Regions from separate parts of the Methylobacterium sp. WL9 genome, predicted to be linked through region 2. Evidence: riboswitches for the same ligand, from Rfam matches in the RefSeq annotation. Region 2 holds a riboswitch; each other region holds the start of a gene.
What was found. A riboswitch is a leader RNA that binds a small molecule or an ion and turns the genes downstream of it on or off. The one in region 2 is predicted to bind cobalamin.
Positions count from the first base shown of each region.

Region 1: it holds a riboswitch for cobalamin, as region 2 does, so the genes downstream of both, FV217_RS06430 (CbtB-domain containing protein) here and FV217_RS15635 (TonB-dependent receptor) in region 2, are expected to answer to the same signal.
Region 3: it holds a riboswitch for cobalamin, as region 2 does, so the genes downstream of both, FV217_RS14770 (TonB-dependent siderophore receptor) here and FV217_RS15635 (TonB-dependent receptor) in region 2, are expected to answer to the same signal.
Region 4: it holds a riboswitch for cobalamin, as region 2 does, so the genes downstream of both, FV217_RS16970 (TonB-dependent receptor) here and FV217_RS15635 (TonB-dependent receptor) in region 2, are expected to answer to the same signal.

Region 1 covers NZ_VRVE01000010.1:64,080-71,697, forward strand. The annotation lists gene cobN (cobaltochelatase subunit CobN) at 1-1,087, opposite strand, end outside; gene FV217_RS06410 (Uma2 family endonuclease) at 1,098-1,709, opposite strand; gene cobW (cobalamin biosynthesis protein CobW) at 1,756-2,790, opposite strand; gene FV217_RS06420 (DUF1636 domain-containing protein) at 2,787-3,173, opposite strand; gene FV217_RS06425 (CbtA family protein) at 3,166-3,918, opposite strand; gene FV217_RS06430 (CbtB-domain containing protein) at 4,046-4,225, opposite strand; cobalamin riboswitch at 4,257-4,449, opposite strand; gene FV217_RS06435 (transporter) at 4,842-5,627, shown strand; gene cobU (bifunctional adenosylcobinamide kinase/adenosylcobinamide-phosphate guanylyltransferase) at 5,688-6,230, shown strand; gene cobO (cob(I)yrinic acid a,c-diamide adenosyltransferase) at 6,227-6,829, shown strand; gene FV217_RS06450 (hypothetical protein) at 7,240-7,618, shown strand, end outside.
Region 2 covers NZ_VRVE01000057.1:462-8,079, forward strand. The annotation lists partial or broken gene FV217_RS15625 (iron ABC transporter permease) at 1-413, opposite strand, end outside; gene FV217_RS15630 (ABC transporter substrate-binding protein) at 410-1,270, opposite strand; gene FV217_RS15635 (TonB-dependent receptor) at 1,276-3,270, opposite strand; cobalamin riboswitch at 3,385-3,583, opposite strand; gene FV217_RS15640 (M23 family metallopeptidase) at 3,919-5,985, shown strand; gene gluQRS (tRNA glutamyl-Q(34) synthetase GluQRS) at 6,013-6,963, opposite strand; gene FV217_RS15650 (hypothetical protein) at 6,936-7,229, opposite strand; gene htpG (molecular chaperone HtpG) at 7,318-7,618, opposite strand, start outside.
Region 3 covers NZ_VRVE01000050.1:20,875-28,492, forward strand. The annotation lists gene FV217_RS14750 (hypothetical protein) at 1-692, shown strand, start outside; gene FV217_RS14755 (hypothetical protein) at 763-1,305, opposite strand; gene FV217_RS14760 (cell cycle transcriptional regulator TrcR) at 1,452-2,135, opposite strand; gene FV217_RS14765 (PepSY domain-containing protein) at 2,297-3,745, opposite strand; gene FV217_RS14770 (TonB-dependent siderophore receptor) at 3,748-5,976, opposite strand; cobalamin riboswitch at 6,092-6,289, opposite strand; gene FV217_RS14775 (lipase family protein) at 6,368-7,273, opposite strand; gene FV217_RS14780 (ribose-phosphate pyrophosphokinase) at 7,397-7,618, opposite strand, start outside.
Region 4 covers NZ_VRVE01000067.1:2,914-10,531, forward strand. The annotation lists gene FV217_RS16965 (TonB-dependent siderophore receptor) at 1-1,493, shown strand, start outside; cobalamin riboswitch at 1,615-1,817, shown strand; gene FV217_RS16970 (TonB-dependent receptor) at 2,042-4,078, shown strand; gene FV217_RS16975 (PAS domain-containing protein) at 4,157-6,901, opposite strand; sul1 at 7,182-7,237, shown strand; gene FV217_RS16980 (SulP family inorganic anion transporter) at 7,303-7,618, shown strand, end outside.

The sequences.
Region 1 (7,618 bases), on a different contig from region 2:
GACGAACCCAGGCGGCCGCCCGGTCGGCCAACGCCGCGATTCCCTCCGGGTCGGCCACGGCGCGGCGCTCGACAAAACCTTCGATCGGCTCGGCCTCCTCCTTGAAGGACACCGGAAAGCCCGAGAGCCGCCCGTCGAATTCCGGCAGGGCGACCTGCATGGCGAGATCGGCCGCGTTCATGCCGCGGGCCGAGGCCATCCAGGCCTCGCGCGGCGCGCCGACCGTGTAGGCCTGGAGCACAGGGCAATCGGCGGCGTCGAGGACGAAGCCGGCATCCTCACGCGCCGAGAAGGCGGTGGCGGCGATGACCATGTCGGGGCGTCGGGCCGCGATGGCCGCGCGCACGGCGGCGACGGCCTCCGGATCCTTCAGGCTCGACACCGCGAGGGTGACGCAACCGATGCCACGTTCCCTGAGCGCGGCGATGATCGCGACGGCCGGTCCGCTCTCGCCCGACAGCACGGCCGAGCGATACACCAGCAGCATCGCCGTCGGCCCCGGCCCGGCCGAGGCCAAAGCGGTCTCGACGGCGAACGGTCCGCAGCCGGGGCACCAGGGGAAGCCGCGCGGGAGCGCCTTCGGCGGCTCGTAGGAAACGGGCGTGCCGGCCTCCGACGCGAGGCGGCGCAGCAGGTTGCGCAGGTTGTCGGCGCCGCCGGCGCGAAAATACGCGTCGAGGGTCTCGGAAAGCGCCAGCGGCACGGTCGAGAAGGCGTCGAGCCGCGAATCCGGCCGGTCGTCGCCGGGCAGCACCGCGAGCTTGACGCCATGGGCGCGGGCGGCGGCGGCGGCGCGCTCGATGCCGTAGCGCCAGTAATCGAGCCCGCCGAGGCAGCGGATCACACAGACCTTCGCCCGCGCGACCACCGCATCGACGTAGACATCCACCGACATCGGGTGGCGCAGCTGCGCCATCTTGGCCAAGCGCAGCGACGGCAGCTCGGGCTCGGCGGCATAGGCGCTCGCGATCCCGGCGAGGTCGCTGTCGGTGAAGGAGAGCACGACGACGTCGCCCGGGCTCTGCCCGAGATCGATGGCCGCTTCGCCCTCGTCGAGCGAGACCGTGTCGACGCGCAGGAGGTGCATGGCGCGGCGCTCAGCCTGCCGCGCCGCCGGGCGTCTCGTCCTGGACGAGGCGCGGCCGGGCGGGGAAGGCGACGCCGTCGTAGAGATCGGCGAGAGCCAGGGTGATGCGGAGAGCGGGAAGCTCGGCCGAAGCACCGAGGCCGACGATGCGCTGCTTGATCCAGGCGCGCTCGTCGTCGCGCGACCACAGCATGACCTCGGCCGCGTTCGGCTCGATCAGCAGGATGTGGGCGAGGGAATCGAGCGTCTTGTACTCGCCAAGCTTCTCGAAGGCATCGAAGTCGCGGGTGCTTGGGCTCAGGACCTCGGCGACGAGCCGGGGCGCGGCGGCTTTCAGCCCGCTCGGATCGCGTGCGCCGCAATCGACGCCGACATCCGGCCGACGGATCTGGCCGGGCAGCGTCTCGACGCTGCCGTCACCGGTGAAGGGACGGCAGCCGCTTCCGCGAAGCGCGGTGTGGAGCGCAGCCACCAGATTGACGACGATGTCGTCGTGGACGTTGCGGGCACCCGCCATCATCCGGACCGGCACGCCGCCGACGAGTTCGTAGCGCTCCGCCTGGCGCTCCTGCCAGGCGAAGAAGGCCGCGACGCTCATCGGCTGGGGAGCAGGCTCCAACATCACAACAGCTTCTACAGGAATTGGCCGGTCTTGCCGACAGAAGCGATCAGGGCTTGAGCGCCGCCGCGACGGCCGCTCGGTCGAAACCCTTCAGCCCGATCACCACCAGCTTGCCGTCGCGCGGCTCGCTCGGCTTCCACGGGCGGTCGTAGTGATGCGCGATGCGGCGCCCGACGCCCTGGACGACGAGGCGCATCGGCTTGCCGGTGACTTCGGCGAACCCCTTGATGCGCAGCACGCCGGGGATCTCGGCGGCCGCCGTGACACGGGCGGCGAGGTCTTCGGCGGTCTTGGTGTCGGCGATGTCCATCGCGACAGATTCGAAGTCGTCGTGATCGTGGTCCTCGCCTTCGCCGTGATGCGAGGGGCGGGCGTCGAGGTCGTCCTCGGCGGCGGCCTGGATGCCGAGGAGCACGCGCGGATCGATCCGGCCGTGCTCGGTCTCGACGATTTTCACGGCGCGCGGCAGGTGGGCGAGGATGTCGGCGCGGACCTTTTCGCGGGCGGCGGCGTCGATCAGGTCGGCCTTGTTCATCACCACGAGGTCGGCGCAGAGGATCTGATCCTCGAACACCTCTTCGAGCGGGTTGTCGTGGTCCACCGCCTGGTCGGCGGCGCGCTGGTTGGCGAGCGCGGTCGGGTCCTCGGCGAAGAAGCCGGCGGCGACGGCCGGCGCGTCGACCACCGCGATGACGCCGTCGACGGTGACGCGCGAGCGGATCGCCGGCCACTGGAAGGCCTGGACCAGGGGTTTTGGGAGCGCGAGGCCGGAGGTCTCGATCAGGATGTGCTCGGGCGGGTCGGCCCGGTCGAGCAGCGTGTTCAGCGCCGGCACGAAGTCGTCGGCGACCGTGCAGCAGATGCAGCCGTTCGGCAGCTCCACCACCGAATCCTCGTTGCAGCCCTCGATGCCGCAGGACGCGAGGAAGGAACCGTCGAAGCCGAGATCGCCGAATTCGTTGACGATGATGGCCAGCCGCCGCCCGGCCGAGCGCTCCATGACGTGGCGCACCAGCGTGGTCTTGCCGGCACCGAGGAAGCCGGTGACGATGGTGCAGGGAATCTTTTCGACGATGCTCATGGGCGTCCGGCCTCCTTTACGGGGGGCGATGGCGGGATGCGGGCGACGACGCCCTTGCGGAAGGCTTCCGGACGTTCGCGCCAGGGCACGATGCCGTCCACGGTGCCGGCATAGAGACCGATGCCGGCGAGGATGGTCTGGGCGGAGGCCTCGGCGTCGAGGTCGCCGTAGACGTAGGTCCAGCGGCCGGGCGAGGCGACCGCGACGCTGCAGGGTCGCTTGCAGACCGAGAGGCACTCGACGCCCTCGACGCGCAGGCCTGCCGTATCCTCGGGCAGCCGCTCCCGAAGCGCGGCCAACAGGCGAGCACCGGCGCGGGTCTCCGAGGTGTCGCCCTCGGCGCGGCAGGTGGTGCAGACGTAGAGAACGGTCTCTTCAGGCATGGGAGCGCCCGCCAGACACGGCTTTGTCTGCGAAAAGGTTCCAGGCCCAGCCATAGGCCAGCCCGATCACCGCCCAGAACACGAGGCTGATGCCCAGCGAGCGCGCCGCGAACTGTGCCGCCAGGGCCGCCGGCAGCTTCGAGTCCGAATCGACCACCAGCGGTGCCCCGGCGAGATGCGGCGCGACGATGAGCACGAGGCCGCCCGCGATGGTCAGCGGCACGCGGCGCACGGCGATGAGGTAGAGGCCGAGGCCCGTGGCCGCGACGGTCATCACCCACCAGGCCTGACGCACCCCGAGTTCCGCCGAGGCCATGCCCGGCAGTTCCGGGGGCAGGCCCATGGCCGGCGCGAGCGCGACGGTGAGGAAGCCGGCGAGGCCGAAGGCGAGGCCGGTCTCGGGGGAGGGCACCCGCTTCAGCGCCAACATCACCGCGCCGAGGAGCAGGGCGTAGCCGACGCCGCCAACGAGAGTCGCGAGGCCGGTATAGGCCATGCGCTCGAGGCCGGGCGCGGGCTGCCACGCCTCCGCAGCGCCGCCCTCGCCATGGCCATGCGCATCGCCATGGGCCGGTACGATGAGATGGGCGAAGGGCGACGACAGCGAGGCCTGCTTGCCGGCCTGCGCCTCGAAAACCTCGGCCTTGAGGATCAGCGGCGAGGTCAGGGCGAATTGCAGGCCAGTCGCGACGACGGCCGCGAGGAAGCCGGCGACCAGGGCCGCCGACACCAATCGGATGATCATGAGATGCTGTCCGGCGCTAGAGCGCTCGTCGCCGGAGCGGATGCCGCTTCGACGAGACTGAGCGCGTCAGAACAAGGGATGAAAGGCGTGTCTCGATCGAAAAGGATCGGACACGCTTCCAGCGCCGTCAGTGGCAGGGGAAGTTCTGCGTGTGCCGGAAGTCGTGCGCGGCGTTGTGCAGGGCCATGGCTGGGGCGAAGCCCGTCATGAACACGAGACCGAGGCCGAGCAGCGCGGCGATGACGATCGCGCGGGTGCTCTCGCTGGCGGCGGCGGCGGTCTGAACGGTAGCGGTGGTCGTGGACATCTTGAAAAACTCCGGCCGCCCCGCCGGCGGCATCGAGAACACGGGGGACGGCAGGTCTCCTGGCTCGCGGGTCGATGCGCCTGCCGCCTTCCCGGATCGCTCCGGTGGCTCTCGACAGAAACTCGCCGCTCACAGTTGCGGGGGCAGCCGCGGGTTCGAGGCGAACCTCTCACCGCATTCCCTTTTCACCCCGTCTCCGAGGCACCGTCCGGTTCTCCATAAACGCTGTCGCGGCCGGGCACAACGACGCGCCGCGCCGTTCCCGTCGATGCCGCCCGGCAAACAGTGGGCGGGCAACGAATCGGCGCGACGCCCCACCTACGTTCGAGGCAATGATTTGATCCCATGCAGGCTATTCTTTTTGCGTGAATGACACGACGTGTGACGCACATGCATAATTTACGCAGGAATGCAGACCCGATAATCAAGCATAGTACGGTACAATTCAAATTTACTCCAACTTCAATCGATTGTGCTCCGCAAAACTATAACTTTTAGTTGAGTTGAAAGAGAAGCAATGACTGGCGCAGTGCGGCGAAGCGGGTTGAAACTTCTTCGAGCCGCAGCATTGGGCGTTGCTCTGGTGCCGTCCGCGGCCTTTGCCCGGTCCGCTGCGCTGCCGGGCATCACCGTCGGCCTGCCGACGGGCTGGCAGATTCCAACCGGCGTCCAGATGAACGTCACTTCGAGCTTCGCCGAGCGCGGGACGCTGCCGCGGGACAACCAGGGCAACAACAATCTGGCCGTCTTTCTGTGGGCGACCCCCTGGACCGTGCTGGGGGGACAGCTGCGGTTCATCCAGTCGTTCCCGTTCAACGCGGTCAGCCCGCAGGAGGGGCCGTGGCAGGCGGGCCTGGCCCAGCCGCTGACGACGGCTCAGGTCGCCTGGAAGATCGGCGACAACCTCGGCGTCAGCTACTTCCTCGGCGGCTTCTGGCCGAGCGATACGCTCTTCGCGCTCCGGTCGGCCTCGATCGCCCAACGCTTCGCGATCAGCTACGTCGGCGATGGCTGGAACCTGACGGCCAACCTCCATTACGGCACGATGTTGGACAACACCTCGCCGACCGGCGTGTTCTATTCCGACTACATGAACCTCGACCTGACCGCGACCAAGCGCTTCGGCAAGTGGCAGGCCGGCGCCGTCGCCTTCGGCTCGACCGACCTGCCGACCGGCCGGCTGGGCTACCGGCATGTCGGCCAGGTCGCGGTCGGCGGCCTCGTCGGCTACGCGTTCGACAAGTTTACAATCCAGGCCTTCGTCACCCGCGACATCGCCCAGCGCAACCTTGGCGGAGAGGAGACCCGCGCCTGGCTGCGTGTCCTCGTCCCGCTCTGGCGGCCGGAGCCGGATCAGGTGCCGAACCGCGTCTCGGTGAGGCGCAACAGCGCCGCGCAGTGACCGCGCCCGCCACGAACGATCCGCTTTGACCTTCGGCTCCGTGCGCGGCAAGGGAGGCGGATGACTGCAACCGCCCCTCGCATGACCCTGGTGCTCGGCGGCGCCCGTTCCGGCAAGAGTCGCTACGCGGAGGCGCTGATCGAGGCCGGCCCCGGTCCGTGGCGCTATCTCGCCACGGCACAGGCCTGGGACGACGAGATGAGGACGCGGATCGCCCTGCATCGCGAGCGGCGGCCCGAAGGCTGGATCACGCAGGACGTGTCGACGGATCTGGCTCAGGCGGTCGCCGCCGCGCATGGCCCGGTGCTCGTCGACTGCCTGACGCTCTGGCTGACCAACCTGATGCTCGCCGAATCGGCCCTGCCTGCCGCCGTCGACGCGCTTCGCGACGCCTGCGCTGCCGCCCGAGGCCCGCTGGTGCTGGTCTCCAACGAAGTCGGCCTCGGCATCGTGCCGGACAACGCGCTCGCCCGCCGCTTTCGCGACGAGGCCGGGCGGCTGCACCAGCGGCTGGCGCAGCAAGCCGACCGCGTCGTCTTCATGGTCGCCGGGCTGCCGATGACCGTCAAACCCTCCCCCGACAATCCCGGAGCGCCCGCATGAGCGACGACGAAGCCCGCCATCGCGAAAAGATGGAGAAGCGCAAGGCCGTGCAGGATGCCGAGGTCGCGGAGAAAACGATCGAGAAGGGCCTGCTCATCGTCCATACCGGCCCCGGCAAGGGCAAATCGACGGCGGCCTGGGGCCTGATGCTGCGGGCCCTCGGCCGCGGCTGGCGCGTCGGAGTCGTGCAGTTCATCAAGGGCGCCTGGGACACGGGCGAGAAGCACGCCATCAAGGCGTTCGGGGACCAGATCGACTGGCACACGCTGGGCGAGGGCTTCACATGGGAGACCCAGGACAAGGCCCGCGACCTCGCCGCCGCCAAGCATGCCTGGGCCGAGGCCGAGCGCCTGATGGCCGACACGAGCATCCGCCTCGTCATCCTCGACGAGCTCAATATCGCGCTGCGCTACGACTACCTCGATCTCGACGCCGTGGTCGCCGCCTTCCGCGCCCGCCGGCCGGACCTCCACATCGTCGTCACCGGCCGCAACGCCAAGCCGGCCCTGATCGAAGCCGCCGACCTCGTCACCGAGATGGGCAGCGTGAAGCACCATTTCGCGGCGGGCGTGAAGGCGCAGGAGGGGATCGAGTTCTGAGCCGAGGCGGGCCCGGATATCTCGCCGCCTGCCTTCGATCCTTCGGATCCGGCGGAATGGCGTCGTGCCTCAGCCTGAAGGCGATATCCGGTGACCGTCCGCGTTACCGGCCGCGACGGACAGGAGGGTATCGATCCTGCCAGTCGGGACTTTGGGCGAGCGGCATAGCGTCGAGCGCGCCCCTGGGTAGAGCGCGTGCACGATGTGCCGGGTGCGGGTCCATCGGGGCGGGACAGAAGCCCGGCCTCCATATGGGAACGCGCCGTCACCGCGGCGCATGGCCTAGGTCCGATCCGCGTGCGACACGCGCCATCCGGCCGCAGTCTTGATGCCACCATCGCGCCGTTGCACAACCTTCGCCGTAACAGCGCGGCGCCTTCCCGGAGCCTCGCGCATCGACGAGGTGGACCATGACACGCTTCGCCTTCGCCTTGACCGGCGCCCTGCTGCTGACCGGCGGCGTCCTCGGCGCCGCGGCCCCGGCCCAGGCCGACGAGCCGGTCGTCCAGGCCTATCGGGCGCCGCCCGAGATCCGCACCCGCACCGTCTACCGGCCACGCACGATCGTGCGCCGGGTCGTCGTGGAGCGTCCGGTCTACCGGACCCGGCGCATCGTGCGCGAGGTCGTGGTCGAGCGCCCGGTCTATCTGCGACCGCGGCCAATCTACCGCGAGGTTTTCGATGATGGCTTCGATGGACCGCCGCCCTTTTACGGCCCGCCGCCGTTCCGTCCGCGCCCGGTCTTCGCCTACGGTCCCGGCTTCGGACCGGGTCCGTACCCGCCGTTCC
Region 2 (7,618 bases):
GCAGCTCCGGCGATCCCGCCGATCGGCAGGGCGAGGCTGAGAGAACCGGCGAGACCGCCATAAAACACCACCACAGCGCCAAACGCCGCAGTGGAAGAGATACCGAGGATGCCGGGATCGGCGAGGGGATTGCGTAGATAGCCCTGCATCACCGCCCCGGTCAGGCCGAGGCTGAAGCCGACGAGCGCGCCGAGCAGGGCGCGCGGAATACGCAGTTCCCAGAGCACCAGCGCCGGCAGGGTGGTGCGCCCGGCAAACCAGTCACCGAACGCGGCCGGCACGTCGAAGGCGGCGTAGCCGATGGTGACGGAGGCGGCTGTGAGGGCGGCGACAAGGAGAGCGAGGACCGGAACGAGCCAGCGGCCGGGGCGAGTTTGCCGGGCGATAACAGGTGGGGGTAGCGGGGCGTTCATTGCGATGCTGTCCGCCTGCGAGCGGCTTGAGCCAACCGCTCGACCACCTCGGCCACCTGCGGCCCCGGACAACTCCACAGCCTGTTCGGGATCGAGACCGTACGTCCTTCACGGCGGAAGGCGCTCAGGACCGGGTGATGCAGCACCGTGTCGGCGAGCGAGGGTGTTCGGTTCTCGCCCTCGTCGAGCACGATGAGATCGAAATCGGCGAAGGCCGCCGCCTCGAGAGGAACCTGGCCCGAACGGTCGCGGCCGATCTCGGCGGCGACGTTGACGAGGCCGGCGGCGCGGATGATCGCATCGCCGAGGCTGCCGGGCGCGACCGTGAAAGCGTTGGGGCGCATCACCAGGGCACGCAGGCGAGGCCCGTCGCCGGCCGCGGCTACCGTTGCCAGCCTTGCGTCGAACACCGTGATCATCGCCTCCCCGCGTTGCGGATGCCCGACAGCCCTGGCGACGGCGCGGATCTGGGCGCGCACGCCCTCGAAATCAGACGGCACGCCGAGTTCGAGCAGCGGAAAGCCGATCCGCTTCAGGAGCCCGACGGCCGTGCGCGTGGTGAAGGCTCCCGCGATGACGAGGTCGGGCCTCAGCGCGACGATCTCCTCGGAGAGACCGCGGGTCGGCGGAACGCCAGCGGCCTCGGCGGCGACCGTCGAGCCGCGTGGATCGCGGGCGAGCCAAGTCACGGCCGCGATCTGATCGCGGTCGGCGAGGCGCAGGACCAGCTCGTCGGCACAGAGGTTCATCGAGACGATCCGCGCCGGACGCGCCGGCGCGGCCTCTTCCGCCACGACGCCGCCGGCAGCGAGGCACGCCGCCACGACGAGCGGGCGAAGGAGTTTTTGGGTCCGCATGGCGCTCAGAACGTACTCACACGCACGCCGCCATACACCGCGAGTCCCGGCCCGAGGAAACCGGTGGGGTTTTCGTAGCGGCGGTCGAACAGGTTATCGACGCGGCCGAACACGGTGACCGTCTCGTTGACGTCGTAGTTCACGGCGAGGTTCACGATGGTGAAGCCGGGATTCTTGAGCCGCGAGATCGAGAAGTCGCGGTTGCCGTCGACGAAGTGGCCGAGCACGATTACCGTGCCGCTGACGGCCAGGCCGGGCAGCGGAGTCCAGGAGGTGGTGAGGCTGCCTTTGTGGCGTGGCCGGCGCAGCAATTCCTGGTTGGCGATCTCGTCCTTGCTGACCGTGTTCGTATAGTCGATCCGGGCCGACCAGGTGTCGGTGAGCTTGAAGGCGGCGAAGGCTTCAGCCCCGTAGGATTCGGCCCTGCCGACGTTCACGAACTGGAACTGGCGCATCGGCAGGAAGGCGGTGTTGATCAGGTTCACGAAGTCGTTCTGATAGTAGGTCGCGCCGACGAGCACGTTCGGCCCGATCGGCTGCTCGAAGCCGGCATCGTAGCCCAGGCTCTCCTCCGGCCTCAGGTCGGGGTTGGCGATCTGTCCGAAGGCCGGAATGCTGACGAAGAGCTGATACAGGGTCGGCGTCTTGAAGCCGCTGCCGACGCTGCCTTTGATGCGGGTCTCCGTATAGGGCAGGATGTAGCTCGGCGCGACGCGGAACGTCGTGGCGGGACCGAACGCATCGTTCTCGTCGTGGCGGATGTTGGCCACGATGCTGGCGCGCTCGAACGGCGTCAGCTGCGCCTCGACATAGCCGGCGGTGTTGCCGTTCTGCGCCTTCAGATCGCCGGTGCCGAACGGATTGAGGTCGAGATTGCGCAGGCGCTCCTCGTCGCGCTGCGCGCCGAACAGCAGAAGGTTACCGGGTGCGAACAGGTAGTCGCCACGGTATTCGTAGCGCGTGCGCTCGCCGGTATTCGTCGTCGCGAGGGGGTTGAGCGGATCGTAGATCTGCGTCTCGTTGTCCCGGAATTGGTTCGAGTAGTTGATCGCGAAGATGTTGTGAAAACCGGCGGACGGCGTCCACTCGGCCTCGTTGCGGGTGAAGAGCTGCTGATACGTCTGCTCGTTGCGGATCGTGCCGAAGAGCACGGTCGGGAAGAACTCGTAGTTGTCGGTGTTGAACCGAAGCGTCGCGTCGGTGAAGCGCGTGATGGAGTTGATGCGGAAGTCGTCGGTGAACTGGTATCCGAGCTTCGCCGAGACGGTCGTGTTGTCGTAGTAGTTCGGATAGCGCTTGAAGCCCGGCGCTGCGAGGTCGCGGGGCGTGACCGGCGTCTCCGCCGCACGCAGGTGCTGGATCGACACCGAATAGTCGAAACCGTCCTCCGCGCCGCTGATGCGGCCGAACTGATTGAAGGTGCCGAACGAGCCACCCTCGACGCGGGTCGTGATCCGGGTCGGCCCCTCGCCGCGCGTGGTGACGAAGGAGATCACGCCGCCGATGGCGTCCGCGCCGTAGAGGCCGCTCTGCGGTCCGCGCAAGACCTCGATCCGCGAGAGATCGTCGGTCAGGAGCTGGCCGAAATCGAAGGCGCCGTTGGGCGTCGACGGATCGGTGGCGTCGATGCCGTCGATCAGGACTTTGGTCTGGTTCGCGTTCGCGCCGCGAATGAACACCGAGGTCTGGCCCCCGGGTCCGCCGGTCTGCACGACATTGAGGCCCGGCACCTGCTGAAGCGCGTCCGGGACGGTGCGCCGCTGTTGCTGCTGCAGGGTCTCGGCCGTGAGCACGGTCACGCTCGAACCGATCTGCGAGGTCGGCGTCGGTACGCCGGTGGCGCTGACCGAGATCTCTTCGAGGCTCGTCGCCGTATCCGGCGCGGTGCGGGTGAAAGGCGCGGCGGTCTGCTGAGCCAGGGCCGGCGAAGCCGCGAGCAGCGAGAGGCCGACGCACGACCGGAGAGCGCGCCGAAGCGCGGTGGGAGAGCGATGGGACACGGAAAACGAGCCTCGGGCGACGTCTGTGGCACGTCACCGCGAACGAGGCCTCACCACACGGAACGCAGCCGCGTGCTTCGACACCCGCCGGAGCACCCCGCCCGACGCGTTTCGCGTGTGACCACGACTGACGGCAGGTCTCCTGGCTCGCGGGTCACTGCCTTCCATCCGTCTTCCCGGGTCGAGGAACCCAGTGACATCGGTGGCGGAAGGCTCGCCGCTTACAGTTGCGGGGGCAGCCGCGGCATTGGGACAAGTCCCTCACCGCGTTCCCTTTTGATCCCTTTCGGGAACCGTCGGGACCCAGCTAAGCTGTACAACGACAAGTCGTCAATGCCGGCGCAGGGCGCTGCATTGTGGAAGACATGCGGTGTCGCATGCGTGTGACAGCACCGGGTCGCCCCCATTGCGCGCAATCCATGGTAGATGGTTTGAGGAACAGGGACGATCCGGCAGCCGCCGCAGGGTCCCTGAGGAACCGGTGCGGATCGTCATGTCGGGCGCCCGACGCCTCAATCTCGACACGCTGGGCTTCGACACGATGAGGGACGCCTTGCGCCCGTTCCGATGGCCCTGCCTCCGCAGGGGATGGGCTTCGTCGCATGACAGGCCGGCCCGGAGTCCGAGACCTTTGCCCATGGTACGCCGGTGACCCGCGAGCGGCTCAAGATCGGTGAAGCGCGCGGATCGTCGCCAGGGCGCCCCTCGCGCCTGTTCGAGCGCGGCATCGAGCCGCCGCTCGACATGGCCGGGGCCGAGGCGACGCAGGTCGACCGCCGCGACGTGAACCTGCGCTGGCTTTGCGCCAGCGCGCTGACCGGCATCACCGGCGCCTGCCTGATCGGAGGGGCGATCCAGGTTTCGCTCCGCAGCGACATCTCCCACGCGGCGATCCCCGAGCGAGTCACCGTGTCGTCGAAGCGTGAGGTCGGCGAGGACGGCGTCAACGTGGCGCGCAAGGGCGACCGGCTCGTACGCAACCTGATGATCGCTTCGGCCAAGCAGAGCTTTCGGACGCCTGTGACGGTCCGGCTCGGCGACCGCGAGATCATCAAGGTGAAGCCGTTCGTGCGCGTCTCGACCGCGCTGTCGATGCAGACGGGGGTGTTCGCCACCGACATCCCGCGCTTCGACCCGCTGAAGATCACCTCGGACGACTCGCAGGAGCGCTACGCCGACACCAGTGCGGCCGGCGGCGACGGCCCCGGCGGCGAAGTCAGCGTGGTCAAGCGCGACCTGACCGACCTGCCGATGGATGCGAGTGCGCCCGCGCTCACCGACGACGACGTGACGGCGCAGGTCGAGGAAGAGCGCCGCCTGACGGCGGAGGCCGGCCGGCGCACGGCGCTTCCGCTCGCGCCGCAGATCATGCTCTCGCGCACGCTGCAGCCGGGTTCGGCCAAGTTCGGCACCGAGGTTGAGGCCAAGGATGCGAGCCCGTTCAAGTCGATCGAGGTGCTCGTGGTGCCCGAGAACGTCACCAACCTCGGCAAGGTCGAGCTGAAGGGTGGCGAGTCGGCCCTCGTCGAGGAGCGAGACCTCGCGCTCAAGCGCGGAGACACACTCGAGACCGTGCTCAAGGCCACCGGGCTCACCACCGACGACGCCATCCGCGCGGTCGTCGCGGCGCTCGGCGGCAAGACGAAGACGGCGGCCCTGATCGAAGGCCAGCAGTTCCGCGTGCAGATCGCCCCCGGCCCGAAGCCCGGCGACGCCCGCCGCGTCACCCGCGTGGTGCTCTACGGAGAGAAGGGCGTCGAGGCGATCGCCGCGATGAACGACCGGGGCAGCTTCGTCTCGGTTGCGCCCCCGACGGACGAGACTCTGGGCGGCAAGCCGCAGCCTCAGGCCAATTCCTCCGAGGACGATGACGACGAGGAAGAGAGCGGCTCCGGCCCGCGCCTCTACCAGAGCCTCTACGAGACGGCCGCCCGGCACGAGCTGCCGCGCTCGGCCGTCGACGACATCGTGCGGGTGTTCAGCTACGACGTCGACTTCCAGCGCCGGATCTCGTCCGGCGACGGCCTCGACGTCTTCTACAGCTACGACGAGGATGCCGGCCCGAGCGCCGGCGAGAAACCGGAACTGCTCTACGCCGCGCTCAACCTCGGCGGCGAGACCCGCAAGATCTACCGCTTCCAGTCACCCGACGACGGCGCCGTCGACTTCCTCGACGACCAGGGCCGCTCGCTGAAGAAATTCCTGATCCGCAAGCCCATCGCCGACGGCATCATGCGCTCCGGCTTCGGTTACCGCCGCCACCCGGTGCTCGGCTACGCCAAGCTTCACACCGGCATCGACTGGGCGAACCCGATCGGCACACCGATCGTTGCCGCGGGCAACGGCACGGTTATCAAGGCGCAGTGGGATTCGGGCTACGGCCAGCGCGTCGAAATCCAGCACATCAACGGCTACGTCACCACCTACAACCACATGTCCCGCTTCGCCCGAGGCGTGACGCAGGGCGCCCGGGTGAAGCAGGGCCAGGTGATCGGCTATGTCGGCTCCACCGGGCTCTCCACCGGCCCGCACCTGCACTACGAGGTGATCATCAACGGCCACTTCGTCGACCCGCTGAAGATCCGCGTCCCCCGCGGCCGCGAGCTCGACGGCCGCCTGCTCGCCGAGTTCAAGCGCCAGCGCGACCAGATCGAGGCGACGATGCAGAAGTCGAAGAGCGCGACCGCGATGGCGCAGCGGGATGCGATGCGCTGAGGCGCCTGCGCCGGTGGCCGAACGGCATCAGAACCCGAGCCGCTGTCGGATCTCTGCCGCCGTCGCGCCCCGCGCGCGCAGATCGCCGAGGGACTCCGACCCGCGCGACTTGGCCAGCTTCTCGCCGTTCTCGGCCAGCAGCAGCCGGTGGTGGTGATAGGCCGGCGTCGATAGCCCGAGCAGCCGCTGCAGCAGGACATGCAGATCGGTCGCCGCCCTCAGATCCTCGCCGCGGACCACGTGGGTGATGCCCTGGGCGTCGTCGTCGAGCACGACCGCGAGATGATAGCTCGTCGGCACGTCGCGCCGCGCGACGACGGCATCGCCCCAGCGGGCGGGATCGGCAGCCGTTTCCTCCATCTCTCCGACACGGGCGCGCATCCCCTCTCCCCCCCTGCGGGAGAGGGGATGCGCGCCCGTGTCGGCGACCGTGAAGCAGCAAAAGCGATACGGTTCGGGCAACAACGAAAGCGCCAGCGTCATGTCCAGCCGCCACGTATGCGGAGTGCCGGCCGAGATGCGGGCTTCGGCCTTGGCCGCAGGAAGCGCCCTGCAGGTCCCCGGATAGAGCGGCGCGCCGTCTGGATCGCGCGGGACCGCCCTGCCCTGTCCTTCCAGCTCGGCCACCCGCGCCGCGATCGTCCCGCGCGAGCAGAAGCACGGATAGGCCAGCCCGCGCGCGATCAGCTCGTCCAGGACCGCGCGGTAGAAGCCGAGATGCTCGGACTGCCGGCGAGCGGGCCGCTCATAGGTCAGCCCGAGCCAAGCGAGATCCTCCTCGATCGCGGAGATCAGTTCGGGGCGCGAGCGGCCCGGATCGATGTCTTCGATGCGCAGCAGGCAACGGCCGCCCGTCCGCGCCGCGATTTCAGCATTGAGGAGGGCGGAATAGGCGTGGCCGAGATGCAGGCGGCCGTTCGGGCTCGGGGCGAAGCGGAGGACCGGCCGGGTCACGGATCCGTCGTGCGGTGGAGGCATTCCTGCGGCCCCGGCGTGCAGGCGATGCCAGGCGTCGAGCAGATCGGACCCTCTTCGAGGCGCCGGCAGACGTGGCAGCCGTCGCTCCACTCGGCGCAGGACGGATCGCTGTCGGGGAGAACGGTCTGGGCAGAAGTGGGCCTGTGGGGTGCCGACGGGGCGAGCGACCCGATCACGACGGTCGCGAGCACCAGGGCCGCGATGGCCAGCGCGATCGGACCGTCTCGGCCGGAAGAATCCGTATCTGGCGATGAGGTGGCAACCATGGCGCGATGTCCGCCGGATGGCTCCCGCCTGTCAACGGGCCACATCGTCGAGAACCGGCGGCGGCCCTCAGGCCGCCGCCGAGCCGGATCAGGCCGTTCCGGCCAAAGCCGCCGCCACGGCGCGAGCGAAGGCGACCGGATCGCGTGGGCTGTCTCCGTCCTGGATCCGGGCGAGGTCGAGCAGCGTCCCGGCCGATTCCGAAATGTCCTGGTCGGCCTCGGCCTTGGCGCTGAGCGACTGGATCAGCGGATGGCGCGGGTTGATCTCCAGCACCGGTGAACCGCCGCCGAAGCTGCGGCCGGCGCGGCGCATCAGGCGCTGCATCTGGAGGTCGGGACCCATCCCGGAGGAGGCCAGCACCACGGCGCTGTCGACGAGGCGGTCCGTG
Region 3 (7,618 bases), on a different contig from region 2:
CCCTCGCCCTCGTCTACCAGCCCTGGAGCTGGGACAAGGGCGAGACGGTCAAGGCGACGCTGCTGGCCGGCAAGAAGATCCTCAAGAAGGGGGTGAGTTGGGCCGGCAATGCCGAGACGCTGACCGCGCCGTTCCCGGACACCATCGTGCCCGATCTGCTCTCGGCCAAGACGATCACCCTGCGTTTCGAGGATGGCGACGCGGAGTTCGACATCTCGGGATTTCCGCAGGCCTACGAGGCTTTGCGCCGTTGCGATGCGACCCCGGCCAAGGTGGCCGCTGCACCGGCTCCCGCGGCTCCCGCGCCCGTCGCCGCCGCCCCGGTCGTGGCTCCGCCTCCGGGGCCGGCAGCCGCACCCGCGATTCCCCCGGCGGCGCGGATCCAGGCCTATGCCTTCGGCTTGATTCTCCAGCGCACGATGAAGGAGTGCGAGGTGTCCACCACGGGCAAGCAGCGCTCGGGCGTCGACGCCAAGGTCGCCGCGTTGCAGCCGGAGATGGCGCCGCTCGAAGCCCAGTTGCGCGAGGGGATGAAGACCGAGGGACCGAAATGTCCGACGGCGCAGGAAGGGGACAAGTTCCAGAGCGCGCTGGCGGACTACCTCGACAAGTCGCCCGAGGATTTTTCCGCGGCGATGGACAAGAAATCCGCAGAGAACGCCGCCAAGGCTGCCGAAACGCCGAAGCCGTAAGCTTCGGAAACACGGTGCGCTCCCGCCGGGCTCGTCCTCGGCGGGATTTTTCGTGTCGACGCCGGATGCGCTACGGCGCGGCCATCCGGCGAAGCCAGACCGCCGAGGCGACGGCGAGGGGCTCGAGCGGCAGCATCACCTCGCCGCTGCGACGCCCCCAAAGGGCGATGCCGCCGAAGCCGACGTCGCGGATCGTGAGCCAGCTGCCGAACGGAAACGTCGCCTCGGTGCCCTCGCCTGGCCCGAAACACTCCTCGAAGGCGATCGGGTCGACCATCAGCTCGTCGTAGCGTTCGAGATGCGCGGCGATCGAGACCTTCGAGCGAAACAGCCCGCGGTCGCGGCGCGCCGACGAGAAGCAGGGTTCGCACTCGGTCAGCGTCACCCAGAGCTTGCGGCCGATATGCAGGTAGGGCGGGTTCGGTCCGGTGGTCTCGAAATTAGCTGCGGGCCAGCCGGCCTCCACCATCAGCGAGTCGGCGAGCGTGACGGGCCCGCGATACGCGCCCTCCCCGTTCCGCAGGAGCGCCGCGTTCGCCGCCGGGCCGCTCGTCCCGACGGGAGGGGGTGTCGAGGCCGGCTTGGTGTCGGTCTCGGTGCCGGCCATGGGCAGCCCTCGGATGCCCGATCATCACGGTGATCGAACAGGCACTATCCAGCATCCCGAAGGCTTTGGCGACCGCTCATCCCTGAAAAACAATGCCGGACCGGGAGCGGCACGCCGTCTCCCCGTCCGATTCCGTGAAAGACACGAAAAATCTAGTCCTCGTCGTCTTCCTCGTGCGGGCGCTGCATGCCCTTGAGCTTGGCGAACACCGCGCTCTCGTTGATCTCCTCGTCCTCGGCCTTCGGCGCGGTGGAGACCTCTGTCGGCAGCAGGGTCGGGCCGCTCTCGGCCGGCACGGTGGCGGGACGGTCCTTGGCGGCCTTGCCGACCTCGAAGTCGAGATCGATCTGCGAGCACAGGCCGAGCGTCACCGGGTCCAGGGGCTGCAGCGAACCGGAATTCCAGTGGCTGCGGTCGCGGATCTGTTGGATCGTCGACTTGGTGGTGCCGACGAGCCGGATGACCTGGGCGTCCTTAAGCTCCGCGTGATTGCGCAGCAACCAGAGGATCGCGTTCGGGCGGTCCTGGCGGCGCGAGAGCGGGGTGTAGCGCGGACCCTTGGTGGTGCGCTTGACCTCGGGCAGCTTCACCTTCGAGACGGCGATCTTGAGCTTGTGGTTCGGCGACTTCTGCGCCTTCTCGATCTCTTCGCGGGTGAGCTGGCCCGCGGTGATCGGATCGAAGCCCTTGATGCCGGCCGCGACTTCGCCGTCGGCGATGCCCTTCACCTCGAGCGGGTGGAGATGGCAGAAATCGGCGATCTGCTCGAAGGCGAGCGAGGTGTTCTCCACCAGCCATACGGCGGTGGCCTTCGGCATCAGCGGTCCTTGGGACATCGGGTCGGCTCCGGCAATGGGCGCGAGCACGGAAGAACACGGTGCCGCGGACGAAGGACCGCTGCCTCCGGCCTGAACCTCGAGGTCCGGAGAATCCCGTCTCACGCTGAATAAGGGAAGTGCCTCCTATACAGGCTCGCCGGGGGGGCGTGCAATCGCGTTCATGCGGCCGGTTTCACGGAGCGCGGCCTCGGCCGCCGCAGCCGCCGCCAGCCGATCACGAGCCCGGTCAGCGCGATCACCGCCGCGAGCGCGTTCAGGATCCACTGCGCCGCGTCCCAGGCCGGCCGGTTGAAGATCAGCACCGGCAGATCGAGGCGGTGCAGGGCGGAGAACAGCCAGCGGTTGACCCGGCCCGAGCGGTCGAGGCGGTTCAGGATCTCGCCCGTCGCGGGATCGATGTGGAGCCAGGTCGCCGCCGCATCGTCGAAGCGCAGACGCAGCACCGGCAGCGCCCGCTCGTCGTGGTGCGGGTACCAGTATCTGTCGTAGGCCGTCAGACGCTCGACGGCCGGCGGGGCGGATGCCGGCACGGCACCCGTGGCCGCCCGAACGATCTCGGCCTCGTCGAGCCTTGCCCCATCGGCTCGCGCCACGCGGGTTGTTTGCGCCGCCGATGCGCGGACGAGCCAGCGGCCACCGATGCGCGTGAAGCGGATCGCCACGGTGGCGGGCGTCGCGAGGTTTCGTACACCGGTCGGGTCGAGGCCGATGGCGGCGCCCGGCCCGGCATAGGCGGCGAGCCAACCGGCCGGCGGGGACGGCGAACTGAACCAGCGGTTCGGGTTCATCGAGAGCCAGCCGCTGACGATGAAGCTGGTGAGCGTCAGGCCGCCCGCGAGACCGAACAGGTGATGCCAGCGCGCCATGCCGCGATAGGGCGTCACCGCGCCATGCGGGTAGCGCCGCCTCAGCCGCAGCCGCCAGATCCCGAGAACCATGCCGCTGACGGCACCGAGGCAGGCGATGCCCGAGATCCAGACGACGACGTCGTGCCAGAGATCGGCCCGCGCCCGCAGCGGCGTCGGGTAGATCCAGTGCACCACCGCGCCGACCCAGTTCCAGCCGCGCTCGAACCGCGTCGTGTCGAGGGCGAGTTCGCCGGTCGTTTCGGAGACGTAGCGTTCGGTGCCGGCCGCGTCGCCGAGCGCGACCTTGTGGAAGGGCCGCAGGCGGTCGTAGCGGGCCGTGACCGTCCATTGGTCGCGCGCCACCGTTTCGACGCTGCCGCGCCCTCCAGCAATGGCGCGCGCCTCGTCGGCGCCGACCGGCCCGAGTTTTTCGCCCGTACTTGCGGAGATCGTCGCCCGCGTCCCGTCCGCCGCCGCGATCCGGTAGACCGGCTCGGCGCCCCGCATCTCGAGGCCGAACCCGGCCGGCGCCTCCGCAAACCCGGTCGCGGCGAGTGCCGTATCCGGGCCGATGGCGACTCGCTCCCAGGCGATCGGCGTGAGATGGGCGAGCCGTTCCGCCTCGCTCAGGCGCGGGAACGGCACGTAGAGCATCACCAGCCCCGAGCCGATCCAGAGCGCGAAGAACAGCCCCAGGACGATGCCGAGCCAGCGATGGGCGAGCAGCAGCCAGCGCTTGCCGGTCTTGAGGAGCCTCATCCTCACCAGGCCACGGTGTAGGCGACCTCGAACGTGCGGGGACGGCCGAGCAGCCAGTTCGTGTTGACCCCGTTCACCGCGTTGCCGCTGATCGCAAAGATCTCGTCGGTGAGGTTGTAGCCGCGCAGGCTGAGCCGGGAGGTCGCCGTCACCTGATAGTCGAGCCCGGCATTGAGCAGCGCATAGGCCGGACGCGGTGCGGTGTTGCCGAAATCGTTGAAGGTCTCGCCGACATACTGCACGCCGAGCCGTGCCTCCCAGCGCGGCGCGAAGGCCCAGTTCAGCCAGAGATTGCTGACCTGCTCCGGCACGTCGATGGGCTGCCGGCCGGCAAAGGACACCGTGGCGCCGTTCACCACTTGGTTGAAGTCGTCGTACTGCGCGTGCAGCAACGCGACGTTGGCGTCGACCCGCCAGCCCTCCGGGAACAGGATCGAGACGGCCGCCTCGACGCCCTGGGACGATTGCTGTCCGACCTGCACCGAGACCGTCGAGGTGCCGGGCAGCTGCGAGATCAGGTTGTTCTTGACGATGCGGTAGCCGGCGAGCGTCCATTCGAGCGACCCGCCGAAGCTCAGGCCCTTGATGCCGACCTCGACCTGCCGACCGGTGGAGAGATCGAAGCCTGCGAGCGACTGGCTCAGCGAGATCAGGCTGCCGACGGGATCGGTCGCGGTGGCGTATTGGGCGTAGAGCGCGATATCCGGCGTCGGGTTGTAGATGCCGCCGAAGCGGTAGCCGAGGCCGCCGAAGCTCTTGCCGAAGCGTCCACCGGTCTGGAGGTTCTCGCGGTCGAGCTGCGAGGCGTCGTAACGCACCCCCGAGAGCAGCGCGAACTGCTCTGACAGGATCAGGCGGTTCTCGGCGAAGACCGAGGCCTGGTTCGTCGCGGTGGCGTAGGCCGGGATGGCGCGGCCGTCCTGCGGAAAAAGGCCGAGATTGCCGCCGAAGACCGGTACGCTGTCGGTCTTGTCGAAATAGAAGTTGTTGGTGTGCTTGAAATCGATGTGGTTGACGTCGAATCCCGCGACGAACTCGTTGCGGAAGCCGAACAGATCGCCCTTGAAGGCCGCGTCGAAGCGGTTCCCGACCTGCTCTTGGCTATGATAGATTTCCAGGTAGTCGCCGCGGTCGACGAGGCCGGTGTTCCGGTTGAAGCTGTACTGCTCCACGTCGAGCCAGTGGCGCCGGCTCTGCAGGCGATAGCTGGTGTTGCGGATGGTGATGTCCGCGCTCGGCGTCCACTCGGTCTTGAGCTGGGTCCAGTTGTCGGCCCAAGTGATCTTTGCGTCGCGGACGTTGTAGTTCCTGAAGCGTAGCGAGTCCGGCACGCGGTTGCCGATCACTGGCGAGCCCCAGTAGCGCGCGGGCTCCTGGTAGCCGAGGTCGTGGCTCAGGGTGAACGAAAGATCCGGCGTCGCCTGCAGCGTCAGCGCACCGGAGACCGCGAGGTTCTGGAACTCGCCTTCGGGCGTCATCCAGCCGCTGGAGCGGTTGCCGCTGACGTTGAGGCGGTAGGCGACGGCGTCGCCGATCGGCCCGGTGGAGTCCAGCGCCAGCCGTGCGGTGCCGTATGAGCCGCCGCCGATGCGAACCACGTCGAACTGCGTGAACAGCGGCTTCTTCGTCACGACGTTGACGATGCCGCCGATGGCGCCGTCGCCGTAGAGCACGGAGGCCGGCCCGCGCAGCACCTCGATGCGCTCGATGTTCCAGGTGTCGAACGGGAAGGTGACCGTGCCGGCGCCGACGAACAGCCGCGTGCCGTCGTACAGCTGCTGGATCGAGTTCGGCCCGGCGAAGCCGCGGCTGGTGAAGGCACCGTTGCCGTTACCGGGCGCTGCCACGGTGGTGATGCCGGTGGCGTTCTCGGTGACCGCTTCGGTCACGGTGTTCTGGCCGCGGGTACGTGCCGTCTCGCCGGAGATGACGTCGATGCTGGCCGGCGTTTCCAGCGGGGTCAGGCCGAGGCGGCTGGCGCCGCGGTCGGGCGTCTTCAGGTTGAGGCCGACCGGCGAGGCGCGGGTCAGGCTGACGTCCTTCGGGTCCCAGGCGACGTCGGGCGAGAGGCCGGTGCCGACGAGCCGCGCGCCTGCGACGGAAATCTCTTCGAGGGTGGTGCGGCGCGCAAGCGCCTCTTGTGTAGCTTCCTGGGCGGCTGCCGGGCCGTGCCCGAGGGCCAGCGCGAGGGCGGTCAGCGAGACGGATGTTCGGATTCGATGGGTCGTCATGATGGCGAAAAGTCCGGGCGACGGCAGTGGCACGTCACCGCGAACGAGGCCTTTTCACACGGCGTGTCGCCCTATGATCCGGCATCCATCGAGGCACCCCGCCCGACGCATTTCGCGTGTGACCACGACTGACGGCAGGTCTCCTGGCTCGCGGGTCGCTGCCCCCTCATCGTCTTCCCAGGCCGGACGCCCAGTGACGTGTTGATGGAGGACTCGCCGCTTACAGTTGCGGGGGCAGCCGCGGCATCGGGGAAGACCCCCTCACCGCGTTCCCTTTTGATCCCTTGCGGGAACCGTCACGCTCAGCCTGTCGCAGCGGCATCCGGGTGCGTCAATGCGCGCCGGGCGGTTCGCGTGTGGATGTGGCCCGGCAGTGACGTCCCTGTGTCGCTCAGCCCACAGCCGCCGCGATCTCCGCCGCACACGCGCCCTCGGCGTCGTTCAGGAAGTCGTGGACGGCGTGCGAAAAAGCCGGCGTGCGCAGGTAGCCGTAGGATTTGTGCGGGTTCAGGTCGCCCTTCGGCCGGCGATAGGCGTTGACCACCGCGATGTCGTCGGCACGCACGCCCCGGTCGTTCGGCCCGTAGGCGTCGCCGATATCCTCGCCGACGGTGGCGAGGTCGGTGCGGTCCATGAGGTTCGACCAGCGGCGCACGCCCTCGGGCACCCGCAGCTCGCCGTGCTCTTCCTGCATCTTCAGGCGGACGTCGCTGAGCCCGAGGGGTGCACCGAGGGTGACGAAGTGCTCGACGCGCAGGGCGACGCCGTCGCGTTCGAGCATGCGCAGCACGTCGTAGGCGATGAGCGATCCCATGGAATGGGCGGCGAGCAGGATGCGCGAGCCGGCATGGCGCTCGACCACTTCCCGCAGGCGGTCCCGCGCCGCCTTGCGGAAATCCGCATCCTCCAGGTAGCCCCAGAGGTCGTCGAGGCGGTACTCGATCAGGGCGTCGTCGAACGGCGTCAGCCCGGTCTTGTCCTGGAGCCACTCGATCTTGCGGTAGAGCCAGTCGGTGACGCCGAGCTTCTTTTCATCGCCGGGCTCCTCCCGTGAGGTCGGGAACGGTCCGGTGCCCGCATCGGCGTAATAGGGTTCGAGGTTTCTGTCCTCGGCGAGCGGCGTGTCGTAGCGCAGGTCCGCCCAGTAGACGAATTCGAAGGGCAGGTCGGAGGGCTCGGCTCCGCAATTGCGCGTCAGGCCCTCGCCGATCGCGGCCTTCCACCAGCGCTGCTTCTCCTCCTTGGGCGGCTTGTTGGCCAAGCCGTGGAGACCGAGGATGATGTCGGAGCGCTGCATCGTCGGCGGTGTTCGGCTGTTCGGTTGGCGGGGCCGGCCTGCCTGGATGTAGCGCGTACAGCGCACCGGAACGCCCGGCCTACGGCGCGGCAAATACGCAAGGCGGATGGGCGCTGCCGGCCCTCAAGTGAACAGGCTCGACACGCTCGACTCGGTGGCCGTGCGCCCGATGGCCTCGCCGAGCAGCGGCGCGATCGAGACGACGCGGATGTTGCGGGCGAGCTTTACGGCCTGGGTCGGCTGAATCGAGTCGGTGATGACCAGCTCTTTCATCCGCGAGGCCGCGATGCGCGAGACCGCGCCGCCCGAGAGCACCCCGTGCGTGATGTAGGCCGAGACCTCCTT
Region 4 (7,618 bases), on a different contig from region 2:
CCGGTGGAACCCAGGTCGACGGTGCCGATTCCGACCGCTACTACATCGCCCCGGCGATCACGTATAAGCCGGACGGCGCGACCTCGTTCACCCTGCTGACGAGCTATCAGCGCGACTCGAGCGCGGTGACCTCGAACTTCCTGCCCTATTCCGGCACCGTGCGTCCGAACGCGAGCGGCTTGCGCATCGACCGCTCGCTGAACGTCGGCGATCCGACCTTCAACAACTTCCAGCGCGAGCAGCTCTTCGCCGGCTACGAGTTCGAGCACGCCGTCGACGAGACCTGGACCGTGCGGCAGAACCTCCGCTACTCGTTCAGCGACGGCTACCAGAACTCCTATGTCGGCCAGCTCGGCTACACCGATGCCGCACAGACGCAGCTCGGGCGCTACCAGTTCGGCTTCACCGACAAGGTCAGCCTGTTCCAGGTCGACAACCAGGCCGAGGCGCGCTTCACGGACGGGCTGTTTCAGCACGACCTGATCTTCGGCGTCGACTACAAGAACTACACCCTGTACGACAACCAGCAGGTTCTGTTTCCAGGGCCGTCGCTCAATCTCCTCGCTCCGACCTTCGGTCCGGCGCAGGACCGGGCGCCGGTCAATCTCGTCGACGTGCCGCGCTTCACGCAGCTCGGTCTCTACGCCCAGGACCAGATCAAGCTCACCAACAACCTGAGCCTCGTCGGCGGCCTGCGCCAGGACTTCGCGACGAGCGACGTGAAGGTGAAGTTCAGCCGTTTCGGCGACCCGAGCACGAGCCGGGACGACCAGGCCCTCACCGGGCGCATCGCGCTCATCTACAACTTCGATTTCGGTCTGGCGCCCTACGTCGCCTACTCGACCTCGTTCCAGCCGCAGATCGGCCGGGACTCGATCACGAACACCGCGCTAGTGCCGGACCGGGGCGAGCAGGTCGAGGTCGGCGTGAAGTTCCAGCCGATCGGCGCGGGCTACTTCCTGACGGTGGCGGCGTTCGACCTCGTCCGCGACAACCCGCCGATCCCCTCGGCCTTCGCCAACGGCAGCAGCACCACGCAGCAGGGCAGCGTCCGCTCGCGCGGCATCGAGGCGCAGTTCGTCGCCAACCTCTTCGACGGCCTGAACGTCGTCGCGGCCGTGACCCACTACGACCTGGAATACATCAAGAGCCAGCAGACGGCGCTCCTCGGCCTGACGCCGATCGGCACGCCGGAGACCTTCGCCTCGGCTTTCCTGGATTACACGATCCCCGTGGGCGAGTTCCGCGGCTTCGGTCTCGGCGGCGGCGTGCGCTACATCGGCCGGTCCTTCGCCGACGGCCTGAACACGCTGACGGTGCCGGAATACGTACTGTTCGATGCGACGGTGCATTACACCTGGGACCGCTGGCGCGCGGCGATCACGGCCGCCAATCTCGGCGACCGCCGCTTCGTGACCTCCTGCACGGACACGAGCAACTGCTTCTACGGCGAAGCCCGCCGCGTGATGGGAAGCCTCGCCTACAAGTGGTGAATCGAGCGGCCCCGCCCGGCATGGGCGGGGCTACGCTCCGCATGACGTCGTGCTTGCTGTGGCGCAAACGCGACGGCGCTGGGCTATTCGCGTCACGGCGTTGACGGCGTTGCAACCAGAGCGCTAGCTCGGACGTGACGGTTCCCCTCGGGGATCAAAAGGGAACGCGGTGAGAGGTCTTTGGACCCCGAGGCCGCGGCTGCCCCCGCAACTGTAAGCGGCGAGCCTTCCACCACCGATGTCACTGGGTTCCTCGACCCGGGAAGACGGATGGACGGCGACGACCCGTGAGCCAGGAGACCTGCCGTCAGTCGTGGTCACACGCGAAACGCGTCGGGCGGGGTGCTCCGGCGGGTGTCGAGGCACGCGGCCGACGTCGTGTGGCGAGACCTGTTCGCGGTGACGTGCCACTGCCGTCGCCCGAGGTTCTCTTGTCGGTTTTCCGTTCCGTCCCAACGCTGCCCCGCGCGGCGCGTTTCGTCCTGCCCGCCCTCGGCCTGCTGGCCTGCGCCGCGCCGGCCGCGGCCGAGGATGCCCGCCTCGACGAGATCGCCGTCGCCGGCGAAGGCGCGCCCGGCCCAGTCCCCGCTTCGTCCGGCGGCCCGGCCGCGAGCGCCGGCTATGTCGGCGGCGTCTCCGGGATCGGCGGCGCGCTGCGCACCGTCGATTCCGCCAGCGCCGACACCATCTCGGGTGCGGCGCTGAACAGCCGGCCGGTCACCCGGCCCGGCGAGGTGCTGGAATCGGTGCCCGGACTCATCGTCACCCAGCATTCCGGCGAGGGCAAAGCCAACCAGTTCTTCCTCCGCGGCTTCAACCTCGATCACGGCACCGACATCGCCATCAATGTCGACGGCATGCCGGTGAACATGCGCACCAACGCCCACGCCCAGGGCTATGCCGACATCAATTTCCTGATCCCCGAACTCGTCGCCGGCGTCGAATTCCACAAGGGCCCCTACTTCGCCCGCGACGGCGACTTCGCCTCCGCCGGCTCGGTCCGCATCGACTACCTCGACACCGTCGAGAAGAACCTCGCGCTGACCTCCATCGGCAGCTTCGGCTACAAGCGCGCCCTCACCATCGCCTCGGCGCCCTTGGGCGAAGGCCACCTGCTCGTGGCCGGCGAGGCCCAGGTCTATGACGGCCCCTGGGAGGTGCCGGATGCGTTGCGCAAGGTGAACGGCGTCGTCCGCTACAGCCAGGGCACTCAGCTCGACGGCTTTTCCGTCACCGGCATGGCCTATGCCAGCCGCTGGACCGCCACCAACCAGATCCCTGCCCGCGCCGTCTCCGAGGGGCTGATCGGCCGCTTCGGCACGCTGAACCCCACCGACGGCGGCGATGCTTCGCGCTTTTCGTTGTCCGGCCGCTGGAGCGGGACGGACGACACCGGCGTGACGCGGGCTTCGGCCTACGTCATCCGCCAGCAGATGAACCTGTTCAACGACTTCACCTATTTCCTCAACGATCCGGCCAACGGCGACCAGTTCCACCAGCTCGACCAGCGCATCCTCGGCGGCGGCGAGGTGGCCCACATCTTCCAGGGCGACCTGTTCGGTCGGCCGATGGAGAACGAGATCGGCGTGCAGACCCGCACCGACTCGATCCGCGTCGGCCTGTTCAACACCACGAACCGCCGGTTTCGCTCCGGGATCCTCGACGACCGGATCTTCGAATCGAGCGGCGCCTTCTACTTCGACAATCGCGTGAAATGGACCGACTGGCTGCGCACCAGCATCGGCTTCCGCGCCGACGGCTACTACGCCGACGTGGTCTCCGACACGCCCGCCAATTCCGGCAAGGCGCGCGACGGCATCGTCAATCCGAAGCTCGGGCTGGTGCTCGGACCCTGGTTCGACACCGAGCTGTTCGTGAACTACGGCGGCGGCTTCCACTCGGACGACGCCCGCGGCGTCACCGCGACGGTCGACCCGTCGAGCCCCCTCTTCAACTTGCAGCGGTCGCCCTTCCTGGTGCCCTCCACCGGCTCCGAGGTCGGCATCCGCAATGCCTCGCTGCCGAGGCTGGTGACGACGGTCACGCTGTTCCAGCTCGATTTCGCCTCGGAAAACCTGTTCCAGGGCGACAGCGGCACCACCGAGCCGAGCCGCCCGACCCGCCGCTACGGCGTCGAATGGACCAACCGCTACGCCGTGACCTCCTGGCTCTCGCTGGAGGGCGACCTCACCGTGACCCATGCCCGCTTCACCGAGTTCGATCCCGCTGGTAGCCGCATCCCGGAGGCGCCCACCACCATCGCCTCGGCCGGTGTCACCTTCGGCGAGCCGCTCGGCTGGTTCGGCGCCATGCGCTTCCGCTATTTCGGCCCGCGCCCCCTGATCGAGGACAATTCCGTGCGCTCGAAGCCGACCGCGCTCCTCAACGGCCGCATCGGCTACAATTTCGACAACGGCATGAGCCTGGCGCTGGACGTCCTCAACCTGACCAACGCCCGGGCCGACCAGATCACGTATTTCTACGAGTCGCGGCTGCCGGGCGAGGCGGCGGAGGGCGTCGCCGACCGGCACTTCCACCCGGTCGAGCCGACGGCCGTGCGGCTGACGCTGGCCGGACGGTTCTGAGACCGGCGGCCCCGTCGGCCGTCGAGACCGGGTGCTTCACGGAAACGCCCCCTGCACCGTCGCAGCCAGTGGGAGCGCTCAATCCCGCGGCGGCCGCACGTCCTCGGCCTGCAGCTCCTTGAGCGGCGCGACGATGGCGCAGACGACGCCCTCGGCGGGGTAGCCGAGGGTCACCGCGCCGCCGAAATCGCCGGCGAGGCCGCGCGCGATCAGGCGGGTGCCGAAGCCGGTGCGGGTCGGCGCCACCACCGGCGGGCCGCCGGTCTCGCTCCAGAGCAGGTGGACCTGCGGGCCGGTCGCGGTGTCCCGGAGGGTCCAGGCGAGCGTCACCCGGCCCGCGGCCCGCGACAGCGCCCCGTATTTCGCGGCATTGGTGGCGAGTTCGTGCAGGATCAGCGCCAGCGACATCGCCGCCTTGGCCCCGACGTTCACCGCCGGCCCCGAGACGACGAAGCGGTCCGGCCCGTCGCGATGGGGCTCCAGGGCGCTCTCGGCGAGGGTGTCGAGGGGCGTCGAGCCGAGCGAGCCGCCAAGCAGCAGGTCGTGCGACTTGCCGAGCGCGATCAGGCGTCCGGCGAGCACGCTCTTGGCCACGTCGAGGTCGGCGGCGTTGCGCATGGTCTGCGTGGCGATCGACTGCACCATCGCGAGCATGTTCTTCATGCGGTGGCTGAGTTCGAGGTTGAGGACCTGCTGCTGCTCCTCGGCCTCGACCCGCGCGATCGCCGCCCGCGTCCGGTCGGCGACGTTGCGCAGGAAGCCGACCTCATCCGGCGTCCAGTCGTGCGGCACCCGCTTCAGGATGTAGAACATCGCCACGAAGCGGCCGTGCTCCATCACCGGCAGGTTCACGAGGGCCCGCACGTCGATCGCCTCGAGGCCCTCGACCTGGCTGGCGGAGCGCGGATCGCGGGCGGTGTCGGCGATGAGCACGGTCTCGCCCGCCTTGAGGTCGGCGATGTAGGAGCCGTATTCGCGGAACTGGTGCAGCCCGGCGAGGCTCGTCAGCCCCGGTGCGCTCCAGCATTGCGAGATCAGGATGGTCTCGCCCTCGTGGTCGACCGCCCCGTAGCCGGCATGGGAGAGGTCGAGCATGCGCCCCATGATCGCGGCGGCGATGGCGGCGATCTCGCCCTTGTCGCCGAGGTCGCGCACGCGGTCGCCGAGTTCGATCAGCGCGGCCCGGCGGCGCTCGGTGCGCTTGCGCTCGCTGATCTCGAGGAACAGGGCCGCGAAGCGCTGGCCGCCTTCCTTGAAGGCCCGCACCTCGAAGGTGCGCCCCAGCGCCGGCACGTCGATCTCGAACAGCTCCGGTACGCCGGTGTCGACCACGCGGGCATAGGTATCGATCAGGCTTTGCGCGATATCGGGCACCGCCTCGCGTATCGTGCTGCCGGCGATGCCGGCCGGGAGACCCGACTGGGCAGTGAAGGCGGGGTTGACCGCAAGGAACCGGAAATCCGTCGCGTGCCCCTCCGGGTCGCGGATGAGCTCGGCCGTGAGGAAGCCTTCCTGCATGCCGGTGAACAGGCCGCGCCAGCGCGCCTCGCTGGCGCTGATCTGGCGCTCGGCATCCTTCTGGACGGTGATGTCGCGCGAAACCACCAGAAGCTTCTCCGGCCGGCCGTCCTCGTCCGGAATCGGCGTGACCTGCACGTCCCACCAGCGTGGGTTGCCGGCCATGGTCGGGGTCGAACCCTGGAAATGCCCGGTCCCGCCGGCCCGCGCCGTCGCGATGGCCGCGAGCGCGTCCGCATTGCCCTGGCCCTGCCAGAAATCCGGCCAGGGACAGCCCTGGATCGCGTTGAAGTCGCTGACCTCCATCACCCGCATGCCGCCTTCGCTCATGAAGGTGAGGCGGGTGTCGAGATCGAGCACCTTGATGCAGTCGGCCGAGGCCGCGAGCACGCTGCGCATGAACTCGGCGTCGGCGCGCTGGCGCCCGGCGGCGAGGCGCTGCTCGGTGCGGTCGCGCAGGATCTTGATGAAGCCCTCCGGCGTGCCCTGCTCGTCGCGCAGCGGCATCATCTCGCCGTTGGCCCAGAACAGGCTGCCGTCCTTCTTGCGGTGCCAGCGCTCGTCGCTGCCGCGCCCGTGCAGCAGGGCGCTGCCCATCTCCTTCTCGGCGATCCGGTCCCGCTCGTCCTGGTCGGTGAAGAAGACGTGGGCGTGCCGCCCCAGCATCTCGGCCTCGCTCCAGCCGAGGATCCGCTCCGCGCCGGAGTTCCAGCTCGTGACGAGCCCCTCCAGATCCATCGAGATGATGCCGTAATCGACGGCGCTCTCGAGGATGGCCGCGTTGCGGCGGTCGCTCTCCCGGCGCTCGCGCAGGGCCCGGCGCAACTCCAGCGTCGTCATGACCTGGCGCGCAAGCGTGCGCAGGATCAGCCGCTGCGCCGCGCTCAGGTCGTTCGGCTTGGTGTCGATGACGCAGAGCGCGCCGAGCGCCACGCCCTCCGGCGTCGCGAGCGGCATCCCGGCATAGAACCGGATCTTCGGGTCGCCGGTCACCAGCGGGTTGTCGGCGGTGCGCGGATCCCGGGTCGTGTCGGGGATCACGAAGACGTCGTCCTGGCTCGCCGCATGCGCGCAGATCGAGAACCGGACCGGCGTCTCGGTGGACGCGAGGCCGACTCGCGCCTTGAACCATTGCCGGTCGCCGTCGATGAGCGAGATCAGCGAGACCGGCATGCCGCAGGCGGCCGAGGCCGCCGAGACGATGTCGTCGAAATCCGCCTCGGCCTCGGTATCGAGAACCGCGTAGCGCGCCAGGGCAGCCCTGCGCTCGGCCTCGTTCGACGCGCTGAGCGCGGCTGGCACCATAGATTGTCCCTGAGTCCGCTTCGATCGCATTCGGACGGGAGGCCGAACCCTGATCGGGTGATGCGCCGAAACGCCGGATCCGACAAGGATCACTCACGGGGCCGGGCGTATCCGGCCGGATCGTCCCCGCGACCGAAGCGCCGGGGATCCCGAGATGGTGTGTCCGAGACCCGGCATCGGGGCCGTCGATACCTGAGGTTAAGACCGGCCCGGCTGAACCTGACCTGACCGGCCCTCGTGTTGCGCCGCGGCGGCAATCTCCGTAAGCCGTCCGCATTCGCCTGGACCCGGTGCAAGCCCGGGTGGCTCTTCCGGCCGCCGATCCGCCGGATCACGCATTCGAGACCTTTTCCGGAGCGCGCCGACACGGCGCGGCCGCCGGTCTCCTGCGGATTTCCCTCATGACATCGTTCCAAACATACGCCCGCGCGTGGGTCTCGAACTTGCGCGGGGACACCCTGTCCGGCCTCGTCGTCGCCCTGGCGCTGATCCCCGAGGCCATCGGCTTCTCGGTGATCGCCGGCGTGGATCCGAAGGTCGGGCTCTACGCCTCCGTGGTGATCGCGATCGTCATCGCCTTCGCCGGCGGGCGCCCGGCCATGATCTCGGCCGCCACCGCGGCCACCGCCGTGGTGATGGTCGATCTCGTGCGCGACCACGGCGTCCAATACCTCTTCGCCGCCACGATCCTGATGGGGCTGATCCAGATCCTCGCCG